3 regions of the Pseudomonas sp. C11 genome follow, and region 3 is predicted to be linked to each of the others. Evidence: predicted binding sites of a transcription regulator. Region 3 holds the regulator's gene; each other region holds the start of a gene.
The links. The regulator sigma-54, encoded in region 3, starts transcription at its own class of promoters, with help from an activator protein. The targets are predictions, from matches to a motif close to ANTGGCATNNANNTTGCTNT.
Positions count from the first base shown of each region.

Region 1: the regulator sigma-54 is predicted to act here: its motif matches at 3,757-3,776, upstream of VC352_RS20730 (ammonium transporter).
Region 2: the regulator sigma-54 is predicted to act here: its motif matches at 3,204-3,223, upstream of VC352_RS00745 (CmpA/NrtA family ABC transporter substrate-binding protein).

Region 1 covers NZ_JAWIIP010000014.1:127,807-134,140, forward strand. Annotated here, with positions in the region: gene VC352_RS20720 (methyl-accepting chemotaxis protein) at 1-1,543, opposite strand, end outside; gene VC352_RS20725 (hypothetical protein) at 2,035-2,214, opposite strand; gene VC352_RS20730 (ammonium transporter) at 2,271-3,641, opposite strand; partial or broken gene VC352_RS20740 (PAS domain-containing methyl-accepting chemotaxis protein) at 3,903-4,895, opposite strand; gene VC352_RS20745 (DUF1989 domain-containing protein) at 4,959-6,334, opposite strand, start outside.
Region 2 covers NZ_JAWIIP010000001.1:172,585-178,918, forward strand. Annotated here, with positions in the region: gene alaC (alanine transaminase) at 1-1,121, opposite strand, end outside; gene VC352_RS00740 (ANTAR domain-containing response regulator) at 1,251-1,829, opposite strand; gene VC352_RS00745 (CmpA/NrtA family ABC transporter substrate-binding protein) at 1,848-3,059, opposite strand; gene acnB (bifunctional aconitate hydratase 2/2-methylisocitrate dehydratase) at 3,297-5,906, opposite strand; gene VC352_RS00755 (DUF1289 domain-containing protein) at 6,310-6,334, shown strand, end outside.
Region 3 covers NZ_JAWIIP010000009.1:148,698-155,031, forward strand. Annotated here, with positions in the region: gene VC352_RS15915 (KpsF/GutQ family sugar-phosphate isomerase) at 6-980, shown strand; gene VC352_RS15920 (HAD family hydrolase) at 980-1,501, shown strand; gene lptC (LPS export ABC transporter periplasmic protein LptC) at 1,510-2,076, shown strand; gene lptA (lipopolysaccharide transport periplasmic protein LptA) at 2,063-2,602, shown strand; gene lptB (LPS export ABC transporter ATP-binding protein) at 2,602-3,327, shown strand; gene VC352_RS15940 (RNA polymerase factor sigma-54) at 3,464-4,957, shown strand; gene hpf (ribosome hibernation-promoting factor, HPF/YfiA family) at 5,057-5,365, shown strand; gene ptsN (PTS IIA-like nitrogen regulatory protein PtsN) at 5,378-5,842, shown strand; gene rapZ (RNase adapter RapZ) at 5,845-6,334, shown strand, end outside.

The sequences.
Region 1 (6,334 bases), on a different contig from region 3:
GTACCGAGACGATGCCACGGCTGATCTCTTCGGCCACTGCGCTCTGCTGCTCGGCCGCCGTGGCGATCTGCTGGTTCATGCCGTTGATGCGTTCGATCATGGTGACGATCCGCGCCACGGCTTCGCCCGCTTCCGATACACCGGAAACCGACTGCGAGCTGGAACTCTGACAGCGCTCCATGTAACGCGCGGTTTCGTCGGCGATCTTCTGCAGGCTGGCGATCAGCCCTTCGATCTCGGTGGTGGCCTCCTGGGTGCGACGTGCCAGGCTGCGTACTTCGTCGGCGACCACGGCAAAGCCACGCCCGGCCTCACCAGCACGGGCCGCTTCGATGGCGGCGTTGAGCGCCAGCAGGTTGGTCTGGTCGGCTACCGACTTGATTACATCGAGCACACTGCCGATGTTGCTGCTTTCGGTTTTCAGGCGGCCCATGGCTTCGCTGGAGTTGTCGATCACCTTGGCTAGTTCGCTGATCAGGCTCACGGCATGGCCGGCTTTCTGCTGGCTTTGCGCTGCAGCCTGGTCGGCCTCGCTGGCGGCCTGCGCAGCGGATTCGGCGTTGCGTGCCACGTCCTGCACGGTGGCCGCCATTTCGTGCACGGCAGTGACGATCTGTTCCACTTCGCGCTGCGCCTGAGCCACGCTCTCGGCGTTGCGCAGGCTCGATTCGCTCAGTTCCTGGCTGGAGTGGGCGACGGTACGTGACGAGGCGTCGATGCCCTGGGTGACCTGGCGCAGGTTCTGCTGCATGCGCTGCAGTGCGGCGAGCACGCTGTTCTCAGCGGTGTTCACGGCGGATTCCATCGCGCGCAAATCACCTTCTGCGACACGCTGGGCGATGCGGTTGAGGTCGCCTGGTTCTGCGCCCAAGGCGCGCAGCAGGTTACGGCTGATCAGATGGCCGAGCAGTGCGGCGAGCATGAAGCTGATGACAGTGATGAGAATGAGGACGTTGCGTTGTTTCAGATAGTGCGCTTCGTTATCGATCACGCGTTGATCAGCCACCTCAGTGGTGTGCTTGAGGTATTGATCGATGGTGCTGGTCAATTCCTCGAGCAACGGTGTGCACTGTTCCTTGACCATGCGTTTGGCTTCGGTGTCCTCGCCCTTGAACAGATGCTCGCCGATGGTGTGAGCGACCTGGCTGTAGCGTGTCTCTAGCTGCTCTATGCGCGAGAACAACTCTCGCCCTGTTTTGGACACGTCCTTGTGTGTAGTGATCGCCTGACGCAAGGCAGTGAGTTTGTCAGCGACCTCCTTTTCATGTTGAGCAATGAAGGCCCGCTTGGATGCGCGCTCCGCCGGCTCGCTGTTAAGGGCCAGGTTGCGCAGTTCGATCGCCCTGTCGCTGACGGCGTTACTAAGCTCGTTGGCTAGCCGTGCACGGGTTTCTATGCCCTTGATGTAGTTAGAAAAATCCTTATCGGCTGCTGAAAGGTTGTAGAGCGACACCCCTGCCACCATGAGCAGCAGTGCGAGAAGGCTGGCATAGCTGGAATACAGCAGTGTACGGATGGAAAAGCGGGCGGTCTGTGACTGCATAGGGCACCTGGTATCAACATCAAACGTATGGGCTTATTGTTCTGATGCACGCAAGAACAACGGCCTAAGCCTATTCTTTGCATCCTGCGTCCATCCGCATGCCCTTGGAGGGGCCGTCGTCTGAAGTGATGCTCCTGAGCTGATTCACCATGTGGTCAGCTCCGTTGGTATGGCCCTGATCGCCGCGGCTGCGGTCAAGTTACTCGGTACGGCAGCTCGTAGGCATATAGGGCGCACGTGCTTGAAGGTATTGCTCACGTCTTCCCCGCAGAACAATTCCTAGGCGAACGTACACCCTGACATCGAGCTTAGGTTATTTATCGTGCAGTCGCCTCGCTACTTTAGTGCGGCAAGGTGATATCGGTTTCGAAATGTTTATGTGTGCTTATGCCGGAGGATGACGTAGGCAAGGAGTTGCTGAATTTCAGCAAGTCAGGCCTGGGCGGCCTGCAGGGGGGGAGAGCCGGCGGCGAGCGCCGCCGGCGGTGGTTTCACTTGAGCTTGGGCAGTTTTTCGTCCGGCAGGGCGTAGCTGTGTTTCTCGTGGATCATGGTGGCGATCAGCGCATAGAGGCTGACGCCTGCTACCAGCAGGCTGATGAAGACCAGGATTGCCGGCTTGTCGGCGAAGGTGAATACGGCGCTGGCGCCTTCGTAGGTGGTGATGCTCATGCTGTGTTCCTCGCAATGGAGCTGGCCGCGTGTGCGGCCAGGCTGCAAAAGGTAAGTCAGGCGGATTTCGCTGCGGTGGTCGCCAGCGGTGCCGGCTCACCGCCGCCGACGCTGGTGCTCGAGCCGTACATCGACGTCCATTCCGGGTAGGCCTGGGCCGGTACTTCGGTCAGATCCAGGCCGCGCTCTTCGGCGTGGGCCGGTACGCGCAGCAGGTCGGCTTTCTTCAGGGCGTAGGAGATCAGGTAGCCCGGGATGAAGCCCAAGGCTGCCATGACCACGGCGCCGCCCAGTTGGCCGAAGAAGCTGATTTCCGGCATGCCGTTCACGTTCGGATAACCGGCCAGGAAGATGCCGCTGATGACGATGCCGGCGAAGCCACCGAAACCATGCACGGCGAAGGCGCCGACGGCATCGTCGAGGCGGAATTTGAGCAGCAGGTTGTTGACCAGCGGTGCAGTGGCCGAGACGGCCATGCCGATCAGGTAGGCCAGGCCGGGGTGATAGAGATCCAGACCCGGTGCCACCGAGATGATCCCGACCAGGCCGCCGGACATCATCCAGAACGGTTCGCGGGTGGTCAGGTAGGCACCGATCAGGCCGCCAGCGAAGCCCATCAGGGTGTTGAAGGCGAAGGCCGAGAGGTTGGTGGGGGCACCGTAAATGTTGATCCACTGCGCGCCCGAGTTGTAGATGATGCAGCCGCCGAGGAAGCCGAAGAAGCCGACGATGATCAGCATCAGGCCGACCACGCTCATCGGCATGCTGTGGCCGACGATGGCGTTGGCGCTGCCGTCGGCATTGAAGCGGCCGATACGCGCGCCGAGGTTGATGACCACCGCCAGGGTGAAGAAGCCTGCGATCATGTGCACGCAGCCGGCCGCGCCGACGTCATGGAAGCCCCACTTGACGGTGAGCCAGCCTTCCGGGTGCCAGCCCCAGGATGCCGCTACCAGCCAGAGGAAGCCGCCGAGGAAGATGGTCATGATGATGAAGGCGCTCATCCGCGTGCGTTCGATCAGCGCACCGGAGAGGATCGAGCCGGTGGTGGCAGCGAACATGGCGAAGGCGGCCCAGAAGATGCCGGTGGCGTTATCGCTGATGTTCGGCCCCATGGATTGGCTCCACGGCATGCCGGCCATGATGGCGTCCATGCGCGGCACGATGCCGTCCGGGAAGCCGTTGTAGACCGCCCAGCCGAGCAGGAACACGCTGGGTACGATGAAGCCGAAGGCGAGGATGTTCTTCACCCCGGCGGCCAGCGCGTTCTTCAGTCGCGAAGCGCCGATCTCGTATGACAGGAAGCCCACATGAATGCAGATCATCAGGGCGATACACCACCAGTAGAATATTTCCATATTCAGGGTGTTGGTCATCTCTATCAGAGCCTGTAGCTCCTCCAGAGTGGGTGTCTTCTGCTCTTCCATCTATCAATCCTCGATGCTGTTCTTGGAATGTCTGTCGGTCATGGCAGTGGAGTTGAAGGTCTGCGCCGCTTGGGCCCTGGATTTATCTGTAGTTATAAAAAGTTCGCAATATGAATAGGCAATCCCTATGCCAGAAGTGGCTTTCTCGGCGCATGCCAGGGGCTGCGGCTGCGCGGAAAGCATTGGTTAAAAAATGCCCCGTTTGTGTTCATCGAGCCGCTATCACGCCTGAAAATGGGTCGTAGTTCAGGTGTTCTTCTGCAACATGCCCTGGATCTGCTGCACCGACTCCTGGGTGCGCCTGGCCAGGTTGCGTACCTCGTCGGCGACCACGGCAAAACCACGGCCTTGCTCGCCGGCGCGCGCCGCTTCGATGGCTGCGTTGAGGGCCAGCAGGTTGGTCTGCTCGGCGATGCCCTTGATCACTCCGGCGACCTGGGCGATCTGCCCGTAGGTGGCCTGGATGCTCGCCTGCTCACGCTCCTGCAGGCTGGCGGCGGCCTTTTCGTCGCTGATCTCGCGTACCGCACCGGTGACGTAGAGCAGCTTGCCCTGGGCATCGCGCAGGCAGCGGCCGCGTTCGCGGTACCAGACCTCACCGCGAGTCTTGTGGCGCATGCGGTACTCCACGGCGTAGAAACCGTCGCCGCTCTTGTCCACCATCGAGGCGTTGAAGGCCTGCATCACGGCTTTGAGATCGTCCGCGTTGACCACCTGGAAGTAGCTGTCCCAGCCGTCGGGAAACTCGGCCTGGCTGTAGCCGATCAGTTCGCGGAACTGCTCGGACCAGCGGATCAGGTTCTGGGGGTGATCGGGGTCGCCATTCACCACGTTCATCGCCCAACTGCCCTCGGTCAGGGTGCGCTTGGTCAGCTCCCAGACCTGGCGCTCTTCCTCCCAGTGCGCGCGCTCGGCGGCGACATCCTGGTTCTGCGCCTGGCTGGCGCGCAGCTCATCTTCGAGCAGGGCGCATTGCTGCTCGGCCTGCGCCAGGCGCTGTTGTAGGGCCGCATACTCGGCTGCGCTGCAGGGCGGGGGCGGCAGTTGTTCGCTGTGCTGGCGAATGCGCTGCAGCTCCTCCCAGTCGCGCTGCAGACGCTGCAGGCTGCCGAGCAACTGCGGCTGTTGCTGCAGCAGCGGGCGCTCGCTGGCGGGTGGGCGGTGGCTGAGCAGGTGTTCGAGCCACTGGTTGAGTTCGCTGGCCAGGTTTCGAGTCGTATTGCTGAACCACATCGGCCGATCCTCCTTGGACATTTTCGAAAGCACGCAGTGCTTGCCTAGCAATTAGCTGTCCAAGATCGCCCATCACCCTCGATCTCACGTCCGTACCCGGCTCTTGTCCGGGTCATAGGCCACGGTGCCGGCGGCGACCGTGGCACCGATGCGTTTCTGCTGGCCGTCGAGCTTGCCGATTTCCACGCGGGTGCCGGGCGTGCAATAGTCGACCGCCAAACGGCACAGGGCGATGTTCTTGCCCAGCACGGGGGAGCGCGTGGCACTGGTGATCACCCCAACCTGGGCACGGCCGACATGCACGCAATCGCCATGGGCGGCCGGCTCGTTGCCATCCAACTCCAGCCCAACCAGTTGCTGCATCGGGTGCTCCTTGCGCCGCAGCAGGGCGTCACGACCGATGAAATCGTCCTGCTTGCCCTTCAGCGGCACACAGAAACCGATACCGGCCTCGAACGGATCGGTCTGGTCGCTGAACTCGTAGCCGGCGAAGATCAGCCCGGCCTCGATGCGCAACATGTCCAGCGCATGCAGGCCGAGCGGTGCCAGGCCCAGCGGTTCGCCCAGTTGCCAGAGGCGCTGCCAGACCTTCATTGCATCGCTTGGGTGGCACCAGATCTCATAGCCCAGCTCGCCGGTGTAACCGGTGCGCGAGACCATCAACGGCGCGCCGTCGTAGTCATCCAGGCGGCCGATAAGGAAACGGAACCAGCCCAGTTCCTCCAGCTTCGGCTGCGTGCCGGGCGTCCAGATCATCTGCTTGAGCAATTCGCGGCTCAGTGGACCCTGCACGGCAATATTGTGGATCTGCTCGGAGGCGGATTTGATCCACACCTTCATGCCCAGTTTTTCGGCCTGCTGGCGCAGCCAGTCACCACCGAAATCCTCGCCGCCGATCCAGCGGAAGGCATCCGGCCCCAGGCGCAGCAAGGTGCCGTCGTCGAGCATGCCGCCGTGCTCATAACACATGGCGCTATAGACCACCTGGCCAATGCTGAGCTTGCGCACGTCGCGGGTCAGGCAGTGGTTGAGCAGGGCTTCGGCGTCGGGGCCGAGCACCTCGAACTTGCGCAGGGCGGACAGATCCATCACCGCCACCCGCTCGCGGCAGGCGTGGTATTCGGCCAGCGTGCCGTAACCGTCAAACTGGGTGGGCGTCCACCAGCCGCGATAATCGACGAACTGGCGAGTGAGGGCGGAAGTGCCCGGGTGGAAGCCGCTTTCGCGGGTTAGCACCGGGTCGGCGTCGGGCGTCTTGCGGTTGGCCATGGCGATACTGAAGCGCTCCTTGTCGGCATACACGCGGATATGGATGTCGGTCGGCTGCCAGCCGTTGGCCGGGTCGATGTCGTCCGGGCAGGAACTGCTGGCGCACACCAGCTCGCGCTGGGCGCGCAGCAGCACGTAGTCGCCGGGGCGCGACCAGGGTTCATCCAGCGTCAGTTGCTGGTGGGCATCGA
Region 2 (6,334 bases), on a different contig from region 3:
GCGAAGCGCACATGGTCGTCACCGTAATCGCCAAAGCCCAGGCCTGGTGATACGCAGACCTTGGCCTCGGCCAGCAGCTTTTTGGCGAACTCCAGCGAGCCCAGGTGAGCATAGGCCTCGGGAATCTTGGCCCAGATGTACATTGAGGCCTTGGGGTTCTCGACCATCCAGCCGATCTCGTGCAGGCCCTTGACCAGCAGGTTACGGCGCTGGCGATACTGCTCGGCGATATCGCGCACGCATTGCTGGTCGCCTTCCAGAGCGGCAATGGCGGCTACTTGCAGTGGGGTGAAGGTGCCGTAGTCGTGGTAGCTCTTGATCCGCGCCAGGGCATTGACCAGTTCCGGGTTGCCGACCATGAAGCCGATGCGCCAGCCGGCCATGTTGTAGCTCTTGGACAGGGTGAAGAACTCCACCGCGATGTCCTTGGCGCCCGGTACCTGCATGATCGACGGCGCTTTCCAGCCGTCATAGACGATGTCGGCGTAGGCCAGGTCGTGCACCACCAGCACGTCGTACTGCTTGGCCAGGGCGACCACGCGCTCGAAGAAGTCCAGCTCCACGCACTGTGCGGTAGGGTTGGAGGGGAAGCCGAGGATCATCATCTTCGGCTTCGGGATCGACTCGCGGATGGCGCGTTCCAGTTCGTTGAAGAAATCCACGCCCGGCACCAGCGGCACGGAGCGCACCTGCGCGCCAGCGATCACCGCACCATAAATATGGATCGGGTAGCTGGGGTTGGGCACCAGCACGGTGTCGCCATGATCGAGGGTGGCCAGCATCAAATGGGCCAGGCCTTCCTTGGAGCCGATGGTGACGATGGCCTCGCTTTCCGGGTCGATCTCTACCGCGTAGCGTTCCTGATACCAGCGCGAGATGGCGCGGCGCAGGCGCGGAATACCGCGGGAGGTGGAGTAACCGTGGGTATCTTCACGCTGGGCGACCTGCACGAGCTTTTCGACGATGTGCGGCGGAGTCGCACCATCGGGGTTGCCCATGGAGAAGTCGATGATGTCCTCACCGCGACGACGTGCAGCCATCTTCAGTTCAGCGGTGATGTTGAAAACGTAGGGGGGGAGACGATCGATGCGCGCAAAGCGGCGCTTGGCGTTATCAGCCATGATTTCCTCGAGAGACGTAAGCGCCCGGAACCGTCCGAGCGACGTTGGCCACTGCTGTGGCCGCCGCCGACAATACGTCGCGATGAATAGGGCTGTCCAGCACAGTCAGGCGCTGCGCAGGCGTAACAGTCAGCCCCCGAGCATGTCGTGCATGGCGATGATCTGTTCGGCCACCTGGATCAGCTTCTGCTGGCGGCTCATGGCCTGGCGGCGCATCAGGGTGTAGGCCTCTTCTTCGTCGCAGCTTTTCATCTTCATCAGCAGGCCTTTGGCCAGTTCGATGCGCTTGCGCTCGGCCAACTGAGCATCACGCGCCTGCAGCTCGGCGCGTAGCGCCTGGTCGCTTTCGAAGCGCGCCATGGCGACGTCGAGGATCGGTTGCAAGCGTTGCGCATGGATGCCTTCGACGATGTAGGCGCTGACGCCGCTCTTGATCGCCTGGCGCATCACGCCGGGGTCGTGTTCGTCGGTGAACATGACGATGGGGTGAGGTTGGTCACGCGTGACCAGAACCACCTGTTCCATCACATCGCGGCCGGGGGATTCGGTGTCGATGAGGATCACGTCGGGGCGCACGGCTTCGACGCGAGCAGGCAGGTCGATGGTCAGGCCGGATTCGTCAATTACTTCGAAGCCCGCCTCGATCAGGGCGTTCTTCAGGCGGCCGACTTTTTTCGGGGTGTCATCGATCAGCAGGATGCGCAGCATGATGGGCTCTCCTGCACGTCAGGCGCTGAGCGCGGGGTGGTTGGTCATGGCATGCAGGGCGAAGCTGCGCGCGTAACCTGCCGGATCGCTGCCGTCCCAGCGTGGGCCGTCCTTGAGCATGCTGCTGCGCATCGGTTCGCGGCAGGCGATGCCCAGTGCCTCTGCAGCCTGTCGGTAGAGTTCCAGTTGTTGCACCTGCCGGGCGATGCCGAGGTAGTCAGGATCCTCGCGCAGCAACCCCCAGCGACGGAACTGGGTCATGAACCACATGGCGTCGGACAGGTAGGGCAGGTTGACTGCGCCGTCGCCGTGAAAGCGCAGGCGATGAGCGTCTTGCCAGGCGTTGCCGAGACCGTCCTGATAATGGCCGAGAAAGCGCGGCAGGATTGCGGACAACGGCGCATCGACATACTCGCTGCCGCTAAGCAGTTGCGCCGTACTGCGTCGATTTTCCTCGTTGGCATCGATGAATTGGCTGGCTTCCAGCACGGCCATGATCAGGGCGCGCGCAGTATTGGGGTGCTGCTCAACAAAGGCGCGGGTGCTGCCAAGTACTTTCTCTGGATGATCCGGCCAGATCGCCTGGGTAGTGGTGAGCATGCAGCCGAGATCATCCTCTACGGCCTTGGCGGTCCAGGGCTCGCCGACACAGAAGCCATCGATACGCTGCGCTTTCAGGTGCTCGATCATCTGGGGCGGCGGTACCACGACGCTGTCCACATCCTGCAGTGGGTGAATGCCCTGGCTGGCAAGCCAGTAATAGAGCCACATGGCATGGGTGCCGGTGGGGAAGGTCTGGGCAAACTTCAGGCGTGCGCTGCTTTGGTGCGTGCGCTGTGCCAGTGCCTCACCGCTGGTCACGCCGGCCTGTTGCAGGGCTCGCGACAGGTTGATGCTCTGCCCATTCTGATTGAGGCCCATGAGTACCGCCATGTTGCTCGGCATTCCACCGTCGAGCCCCAACTGCACGCCATAGATCAAACCGTAGAGGCAGTGAGCGGCATCCAGCTCGCCACTGATCAGGCGATCACGCAAGGCGGCCCAGGATGCCTGGCGCTGCAGGCGCAGACTAAGGCCGTGCTTTTCGGCAAAGCCCTGAGTGGCCGCGACGACCACGGATGCCGAATCGCTCAAGGCCATGAAACCGATGTTCAACACGCGCTTTTCCGGGGCGCCGCTGCCATGGGCCCAGGCCAGTGCGTCACTGCGTGGAGTGTCGAATTCGCTCATATGAGTCCCTTGCAAGACCGTCGCCGGCGGGCGTCGGCCATAAAAAAGCGTCGTACCGAGGCGTGCCTGCAGAACAGGTACGCACCAGAACGACGCCATTGTCGAAAGCACCTTCCACCGTTGGAAGGACTTATGTCTCGCAACGAAGCAATGCCTATGCCAGGCCGTAGAGGTCGAGCAAGGCAGGCACAAATGAAAAGCCCCGCACGGGGCGGGGCTCTTTCAAACGCTAGAGGATCAGGCCTGAACGACCGGGATCTTGGCGCTTTCGGCGGCTTCGCGGAACTCGGCGATCTGATCGAAGCTCAGGTAGCGGTAGACGTCGGCAGCCATGCTGTCGATGTCCTTGGCGTACTGCAGGTACTCCTCGACGGTCGGCAGTTTGCCGAGAATCGAGGCCACTGCGGCCAGCTCAGCCGAAGCCAGATAGACGTTGGTGGCGTCGCCCAGGCGGTTCGGGAAGTTACGGGTCGAGGTGGAGACCACGGTGGAACCGGTCTGTACGCGCGCCTGGTTACCCATGCACAGCGAGCAGCCCGGCATTTCCATACGCGCGCCAGCCTTGCCGTAGATGCCGTAGTAGCCTTCTTCGGTCAGTTGGTGAGCATCCATCTTGGTTGGCGGGGCCAGCCACAGACGGGTCGGAATGCCACCCTTGACCTTGTCCAGCAGCTTACCGGCAGCGCGGAAGTGACCGATGTTGGTCATGCACGAGCCGATGAACACTTCGTCGATCTTGTCGCCAGCGACGGTGGACAGCAGACGGGCGTCGTCCGGGTCGTTCGGCGCGCAGAGTACCGGCTCCTTGACGTCGGCCAGATCGATCTCGATCACGGCGGCGTATTCGGCATCGGCGTCGGCAGCCAGCAGCTCCGGCTTGGCCAGCCAGGCTTCCATGGCTTGGGCGCGGCGCTCCAGGGTGCGCGGATCACCGTAGCCTTCGCTGATCATCCAGCGCAGCAGGGTGATGTTGGACTTCAGGTACTCGGCGATCGATTCTTCCGGCAGCTTGATGGTGCAACCGGCAGCGGAACGCTCGGCAGAGGCGTCGGACAGCTCGAAAGCCTGCTCGACGGTCAGCTCGTTGAGACCTTCGATCTCCAGGATGCGGCCGGAGAAGATGTTCTTCTTGCCTTTCTTCTCGACAGTCAGCAGGCCTTGCTGAATGGCGTAGTAAGGAATGGCATGTACCAGGTCACGCAGGGTGATGCCCGGTTGCAGCTTGCCTTTGAAGCGCACCAGCACCGATTCCGGCATGTCCAGCGGCATGACGCCGGTAGCAGCGGCGAAGGCCACCAGGCCGGAACCGGCCGGGAAGGAAATGCCGATCGGGAAGCGGGTGTGCGAGTCACCGCCGGTGCCGACGGTGTCCGGCAGCAGCATGCGGTTCAGCCAGCTGTGGATGATGCCGTCGCCCGGACGCAGGGATACGCCGCCACGGGTGCGGATGAAATCCGGCAGGGTGTGGTGGGTGGTGACGTCGATTGGCTTCGGATAGGCAGCGGTGTGGCAGAACGACTGCATCACCAGGTCAGCGGAGAAACCCAGGCACGCCAGGTCTTTCAGCTCGTCACGGGTCATCGGGCCGGTGGTGTCTTGCGAGCCGACGGTGGTCATCTTCGGTTCGCAGTAGGTGCCTGGGCGTACGCCTTGGCCTTCCGGCAGACCGCAGGCGCGACCAACCATCTTCTGTGCCAGGGTGAAACCCTTGCCGCTGTCAGCCGGTGCTTCCGGCTTCTTGAACAGGTCGCTAGCGCCCAGACCCAGTTCGGCACGAGCCTTCTCGGTCAGGCCGCGGCCGATGATCAGCGGGATACGGCCGCCAGCGCGGACTTCGTCGAGCAGCACTTCGGTTTTCAGTTCGAAGTTGGTGACCAGCTCATCGCTGCCATGACGGCGAACTTCGCCCTTGTACGGGTAGACGTCGATGACGTCGCCCATGGCCAGGTTGGTGCAGTCGAATTCGATCGGCAGGGCGCCGGCATCTTCCATGGTGTTGTAGAAGATCGGGGCGATCTTGGTGCCGAAGCAGAAGCCACCAGCGCGCTTGTTCGGCACGTAGGGGATGTCGTCACCGAAGAACCACAGCACCGAGTTGGTGGCGGACTTACGGGAAGAACCGGTACCGACCACGTCACCGACGTAGGCAACCGGGAAGCCTTTGGCGCGAACGGCTTCGATCTGCTTCAGCGGGCCAACCGAGCCCGGCTGCTCGGGCTCGATGCCGTCACGGGCCATCTTCAGCATGGCCAGGGCATGCAGCGGGATGTCAGGGCGCGACCAGGCGTCCGGGGCAGGGGACAGGTCGTCGGTGTTGGTTTCGCCAGGCACCTTGAATACGGTCAGGGTGTACTTCTCGGCGATGGCCGGACGGGCCTTGAACCACTCGCCGTCAGCCCAGGATTGCATCACGGCCTTGGCGTTGGCATTGCCAGCCTTGGCTTTCTCGGCGACGTCGTGGAAGGCGTCGAACATGAGCAGGGTGTGCTTGAGTTGCTCGGCGGCAACAGTGGCCAGCTCGGCGCTGTCCAGCAGTTCGACCATGGTGGCGATGTTGTAGCCGCCCTGCATGGTGCCCAGCAGTTCGACTGCGCGGGCCTTGCTGATCAGCGGGGAGGAGGCTTCGCCCTTGGCGACAGCGGAGAGGAAACCGGCCTTGACGTAGGCGGCTTCGTCGACGCCTGGCGGCACGCGATTGGTGATCAGATCCAGCAGGAATTCTTCTTCGCCAGCCGGCGGGTTCTTCAGCAGTTCGACCAGGCCAGCAGTCTGCTCGGCGTTCAGCGGCTGGGGAACGATTCCCAGGGCGGCACGCTCTTCTACGTGTTTGCGATAGGCTTCAAGCACAGTATTACCCTCATCAGTGGTCCCAAAGGGTTGTCCGGGACGCGATCCAGAAAGCCATGAACCAAGCGCATTTCGGCTTTATGGGCCGAGCAGCCGAGGTTTCACGAGTTTCTTCCAGAAGCTGCTTTCAAAGTTTTACGCCTGTAGGACGGTAGCGTTGCTGGTCGATGCAGACGTTCGGGGGGACTCCAAACGGCTGCATCGCCATCGTACCTACAAGGATCGACTGTGCTCGTGACGCTTTGAAAACAGCTTCCAACGGACATTGGCGCCTTAAAAGGCGGGCCGATTCTACTGGAAAGTGCAGATAAAGTTAAGCCGATGTCCAGCGCTCGCCAGGGGTGAACTGGATTAGACAAAGGGCTAAGATGCGGGGCCGTTCTGCCTTTCGTATCGCCCTGCCATGTCCAATCAGCGTATCAAGACAC
Region 3 (6,334 bases):
GCCCAATGAACAAGCCCCACGACCTGATCGAAACCGCACGCCGCACCATCCGCCTGGAACTCGACGCGGTACAGGAACTGCTGCCACGCATCGACGCCGATTTCGTCAAGGCCTGCGAAATGATCCTGGGCGCCAAGGGACGCGTGGTTGTAGTGGGCATGGGCAAGTCGGGCCATATCGGCAACAAGATCGCCGCGACCCTGGCCAGTACCGGCACCGCGGCCTTTTTCGTGCACCCGGCCGAGGCCAGCCATGGCGATATGGGCATGATCACCCGTGACGACATCGTCCTGGCCCTGTCCAATTCCGGCACCACTGCCGAGATCGTCACCCTGCTGCCCCTGATCAAGCGCCTGGGCATCCGCATGATCAGCATGACCGGCAACCCGGAATCGCCGCTGGCCAAGGCCGCCGAGGTCAATCTGGATGCTCGCGTATCGCAGGAAGCCTGCCCGCTGAACCTGGCCCCCACTTCCTCTACTACGGCCAGCCTGGTGCTTGGTGACGCCCTGGCCATCGCCCTGCTCGAAGCGCGCGGCTTCACCGCCGAAGACTTCGCCTTCTCTCACCCAGGTGGCGCACTGGGTCGGCGCCTGCTGCTCAAGGTAGAGAACGTCATGCATGCGGGCGATACGCTGCCATTGGTGCAACGCGGCACCAGCCTGCGCGACGCCCTGCTGGAAATGACCCAGAAAGGTCTGGGCATGACCGCCGTCCTGGAAAATGACGGGAGCCTGGCCGGCATCTTCACCGATGGCGACCTGCGCCGCGCCCTGGACAAGGGCATCGACGTGCGTCTTGCCAGTATCGACGAGGTCATGACCGCCCACGGCAAGACGGTGCATGCGGAAATGCTCGCGGCAGAGGCCCTGAAAATCATGGAAGACAACAAGATCAGCGCACTGGTGGTTGTCGATGAGAAGAATCGCCCAGTGGGCGCCTTCAACCTCGGCGATCTGCTGCGCGCAGGAGTGATGTGATGAATAACCTGCTACAACGTGCACGCGCCGTGAAACTGGCCGTATTTGACGTCGATGGCGTCCTGACCGATGGCCGCCTGTATTTCCTGGAAGATGGCAGCGAGTTCAAGACCTTCAACACACTCGACGGCCATGGCATCAAGATGCTGATGAACTCGGGCGTACGCACCGCCATCATCAGCGGCCGCAAGACGCCGGTGGTCGAACGCCGCGCCAACAATCTCGGTATCCAGCATCTGTTTCAGGGCCGCGAAGACAAACTCGTCGTCCTCGACGGCCTGCTCGCCGAACTCGGCCTAAGCTATGAACAGGTCGCCTACCTTGGCGACGACCTGCCGGATCTGCCGGTGATCCGCCGCGTTGGCCTCGGCATGGCCGTGGCCAGCGCCGACGGCTTCGTTCGCCAGCATGCGCACGGCGTAACCCAAGCCCGCGGCGGCGAGGGCGCTGCCCGCGAATTCTGCGAACTGATCATGCGTGCCCAGGGCACGCTGGACGCGGCACAAGCCGCTTACCTGTAGGGCACAGCATGCCGCGCAAAGCACTCAACCTCCTGATTTTCGCCCTGATCGCCGTACTGGTCGGCGCGCTGGGCTACTGGAACATCGCACCGGAAAGCGCCGGCACGACGCAGCAAGCCGCCAGCGATGACGTCATCGACTTCTATGCAGTCGGCGCTCATACCGTGCAATTCCAGGACGACGGCAAACTGCATTACCGCATGACGGCCGACAAACTCGAACACCTCAAGAGCACTGATGTTACCCAAGTCGAGAACCCTCAACTGGATCTCTATCGCGGCACCGACCTGCCCTGGAAAGTGACCAGCAAGCGCGCCGAGGTATCGCCCGGCGGAGCGGAAGTCGAGTTGATCGACGATGTACGCATCGCCCGTACCGACGCCAAGAATCGTCCAACCATCATCACCAGCAGCCGCATGACCGTGATTCCTGACAAGGAATATGCGCAGACCGAGCAAGCCGTTAGAATCGTTGCGGCCAACGGGGTGACCACGGCACAAGGAATGAAAGCGTACTTGAATGACAGCAGGATGATCCTGCAGTCCAACGTAAGAGGCCAGCATGAGGTTCGTTAATACCCTCCCCCTGATTATCAGCCTCGGCGCCGCATTGGGAAGCGCGGCCGCCTGGGCCTTGCCCTCCGATCGCGACCAGCCGATCCGCATCCAGGCCGACACGGCAGAGCTGGATGACAAGCAGGGCGTAGCGGTCTACCGCGGCGACGTGATCATCACTCAGGGCACCCTGAAGATCACCGGCGACACCGTGACCATCACGCAAACCGCCAGCGGCGACATCGACGTATTCACCTCGGTGGGCAACCTCGCCTACTACGAGCAGAAGCCGGCCGTGGACAAGGAGATCGTCAAAGCCTACGGCAAGACCATTCAGTACTTCGCCAGCAACGAGCGCATCGTTCTGATCGACCAGGCCAAGGTGATCCAGGAAGGCAACACCTTCGAAGGCGAGAAAATCGTCTATGACACCCGCCGCCAGATCGTCAATGCGGGCCGTGCCACCGGTAACAACGTGAGCATGCCGCGTCCGCGCATCGACATGGTCATCCAGCCGAAGAACAAACCTGCGGATCAGCAACAGTAATGGCCATTCTCAAAGCCCAGCATCTGGCCAAGAGCTACAAGGGTCGCCAGGTCGTACGCGACGTCAGCCTGAACATCGAAAGCGGCCAGATCGTGGGCCTGCTCGGCCCCAACGGCGCCGGCAAGACCACCTGCTTCTACATGATCGTCGGCCTGGTGCAGGCCGATCAGGGGCGTGTGCTGATCGATGATCTGGACGTCAGCCACCAGCCCATGCATGGCCGCGCCCGCGCGGGTATCGGCTACCTGCCCCAAGAAGCTTCGATCTTCCGCAAGCTGTCGGTGGCCGACAACATCATGGCCATTCTGGAAACGCGCAAGGATCTGGATCGCAGCGGCCGCCAGGCGGAACTGGAGAACCTGCTGCAGGAATTCCATATCCACCATATCGCCGACAGCCTGGGCATGAGCCTGTCTGGCGGTGAACGCCGCCGCGTGGAAATCGCTCGCGCCCTGGCCACCAACCCGAAGTTCATCCTGCTCGACGAACCCTTCGCCGGTGTCGACCCGATCTCGGTAGGCGATATCAAGCAGATCATCCATCACCTCAAGGCCAAGGGCATCGGCATTCTGATCACCGATCACAACGTGCGCGAAACCCTGGATATCTGCGAGACTGCCTACATCGTCAACGACGGGCAACTGATCGCAGAAGGCGATGCTCAGACCATCCTCGCCAACCAGACCGTGAAAGAGGTATACCTGGGCCACGAGTTCCGCCTGTAAATCACCTGCATTTACATGACAGGAATAGGACAGCCCCTAGGCAAATGAGCGTTTTTCAGGCATATAATTTGCTTCCTGGCGGCGCTTCGGCGCCCTGATGTGGAAGGCGTAACTCGCCAGTAAATTAAGGTCTGCAATGAAACCTTCGCTAGTCCTCAAGATGGGCCAGCAGCTGACGATGACACCGCAGCTGCAACAGGCTATCCGCCTCCTCCAACTGTCTACTCTGGATCTTCAGCAGGAGATCCAGGAGGCGCTGGAATCCAACCCCATGCTCGAGCGCCAGGAAGATGGCGACGACTTCGACAACAGCGACCCGATGGCCGATGGCGCCGAAAGCGCTGCCCCCGCGCCGAGCAAGGAAGAGAGCTACCAGGAAGCCACTCCGACGGTTGATAACCTGGAGGAAGGCGAGTGGGGCGAACGCATTCCCAACGAGCTGCCGGTCGACACTGCCTGGGAAGACATCTACCAGACCAGCGCCAGCAGCCTGCCCAGCAACGATGATGACGAGTGGGACTTCACCACCCGCACCTCCACTGGTGAAAGCCTGCACAGCCACCTGCTGTGGCAACTCAACCTCGCACCGATGTCGGACAAGGATCGGCTGATCGCCGCCACCCTGATCGACTGCATCAACAACGATGGCTACCTGGAGGAAACCCTCGAGGAAGTGGCCGAGTCCTTCGACACCGAACTGGACATCGAACTCGATGAAGTCGAGGTCGTACTGCATCGCATCCAGCAATTCGAGCCAGCCGGCATCGGCGCCCGTGATCTGCGTGAATGCCTGCTCCTGCAACTCCGTCAGTTGCCTGCCAGCACCCCCTGGCTGACGGAAACCCAGCGTCTGGTCAGCGAGCACCTGGAACTGCTCGGCAGCCGTGACTATGCCCAGTTGATGCGCCGCACCAAGCTCAAGGAAGACGAGCTCAAGCAGGTCATCGACCTGATCCAGCGCCTCAACCCGCGCCCGGGTTCGCAGATCGAATCGAGCGAACCGGAATATGTGGTGCCGGACGTCATCGTGCGCAAGCACAACGACCGCTGGCTGGTGGAGCTGAACCAGGAAGCCATGCCACGACTGCGCGTCAATGCGCAGTACGCCGGCTTCGTCAAACGCGCCGACTCCAGCGCCGACAACACCTTCATGCGCAACCAGTTGCAGGAAGCGCGCTGGTTCATCAAGAGCCTGCAGAGCCGCAACGAGACCCTGATGAAGGTGGCCACGCAGATCGTCGAACATCAACGCGGCTTCCTCGACTACGGTGACGAGGCCATGAAGCCCCTGGTGCTGCATGACATCGCCGAAGCGGTGGGCATGCACGAGTCGACCATCTCGCGCGTCACCACGCAGAAATTCATGCATACCCCGCGTGGCATTTACGAGCTGAAATATTTCTTCTCCAGCCACGTCAGCACCTCCGAAGGCGGCGAATGCTCGTCCACCGCGATCCGCGCCATCATCAAAAAACTGGTCGCCGCAGAAAACGCGAAAAAGCCGTTGAGTGACAGCAAGATCGCTGGTTTACTGGAGGCACAAGGCATCCAGGTCGCCCGTCGGACAGTTGCCAAATACCGCGAGTCTCTCGGTATCGCACCGTCCAGTGAACGCAAGCGCCTGATGTGAGCAAGCCAGACTGATCGCACACGCGAACAGGCCAAGGTGTTCCGGTGGTAGGTCGACTCATGACCTGCCTCTTACACAAGGCAACAAGGAGAAAGCGGTATGCAAGTCAACATCAGTGGACATCAGCTGGATGTGACCGACGCCCTGCGTGACTACATCGGCGAGAAACTCGGCCGACTGGAACGCCACTTCGACAAGATCACCAACGTTCAGGTGATCATGGAAGTCGAGAAGCTCAAGCAAAAGATCGAAGCCACCCTTCACGTTGCCGGCGGTGAGGTCGTCGCCAACGCTGAGCATACGGATATGTACGCCGCCATCGACCTGCTGGCCGACAAACTCGACCGTCAACTCATCAAGCACAAGGAAAAGCAGCTCGACCGCCTGCAAGGCGCTACAGCCCGCTGACATTTCCCCTCCATGATCCGACTTGAAAACATCCTGACCCCCGGCCGTTCCCTGGTGAACGTGCCGGGCGGCAGTAAGAAGCGCGTGCTCGAACAGATCGCCAGCCTGGTTGCTCGTGATCTCGCCGACCTGGATAACCAGGACATCTACGAAAGCCTCATTGCCCGCGAGAAGCTCGGCTCTACCGGTTTCGGCAACGGCATCGCCATTCCCCATTGCCGCCTGGCCGGCTGCAGCGCCCCGATCAGCGCCCTGTTGCGACTCGACACGGCCGTCGACTTCGACGCCATCGACGGTGCACCGGTCGATCTGCTGTTCGTGCTGCTGGTGCCAGAGGCTGCTACCGACGCACACCTGGAACTCCTGCGCCAGATCGCCAGCATGCTCGACCGCCAGGACGTCCGCGAACGCCTGCGTCAGGCGCCGACCAGCGAGGCGCTCTATCAGGTCGTCGTGGACATCCAGAACGGTCAATAATCATGCGCCTGATCATCGTCAGCGGTCGCTCCGGCTCCGGCAAGAGCACCGCCCTCGATGTACTCGAAGACAACGGTTTCTACTGCATCGACAATCTGCCGGCCAGCCTGTTGCCAGAGCTGGCCGAGCGTTTTCTGCCGCACAGTGACCTGCTGCTGCCACAGGTGGCGGTGTCCATCGATGCACGCAACCTGCTGAGCCAGCTGCGCCGCTTCCCCGAGTTGCTCAGCGAGGTCAACAAGCGCGGCATCCGCTGCGAGGTGCTCTACCTCGACGCCGAAGACGACACCCTGCTCAAGCGCTTCTCTGAAACCCGCAGGCGTCATCCGCTGACCAACGAACATCGCTCGCTGGCCGAGGCCATCGCCTACGAGACGCAGTTGCTGGCGCCGATCATCGATCTCGCCGACCTGCGCATCGATACTACTCGCCTGAACCTCTATCAGTTGCGCGACGCGCTGAAGCTGCGCCTGCTAGGGCAGGCACAGACGG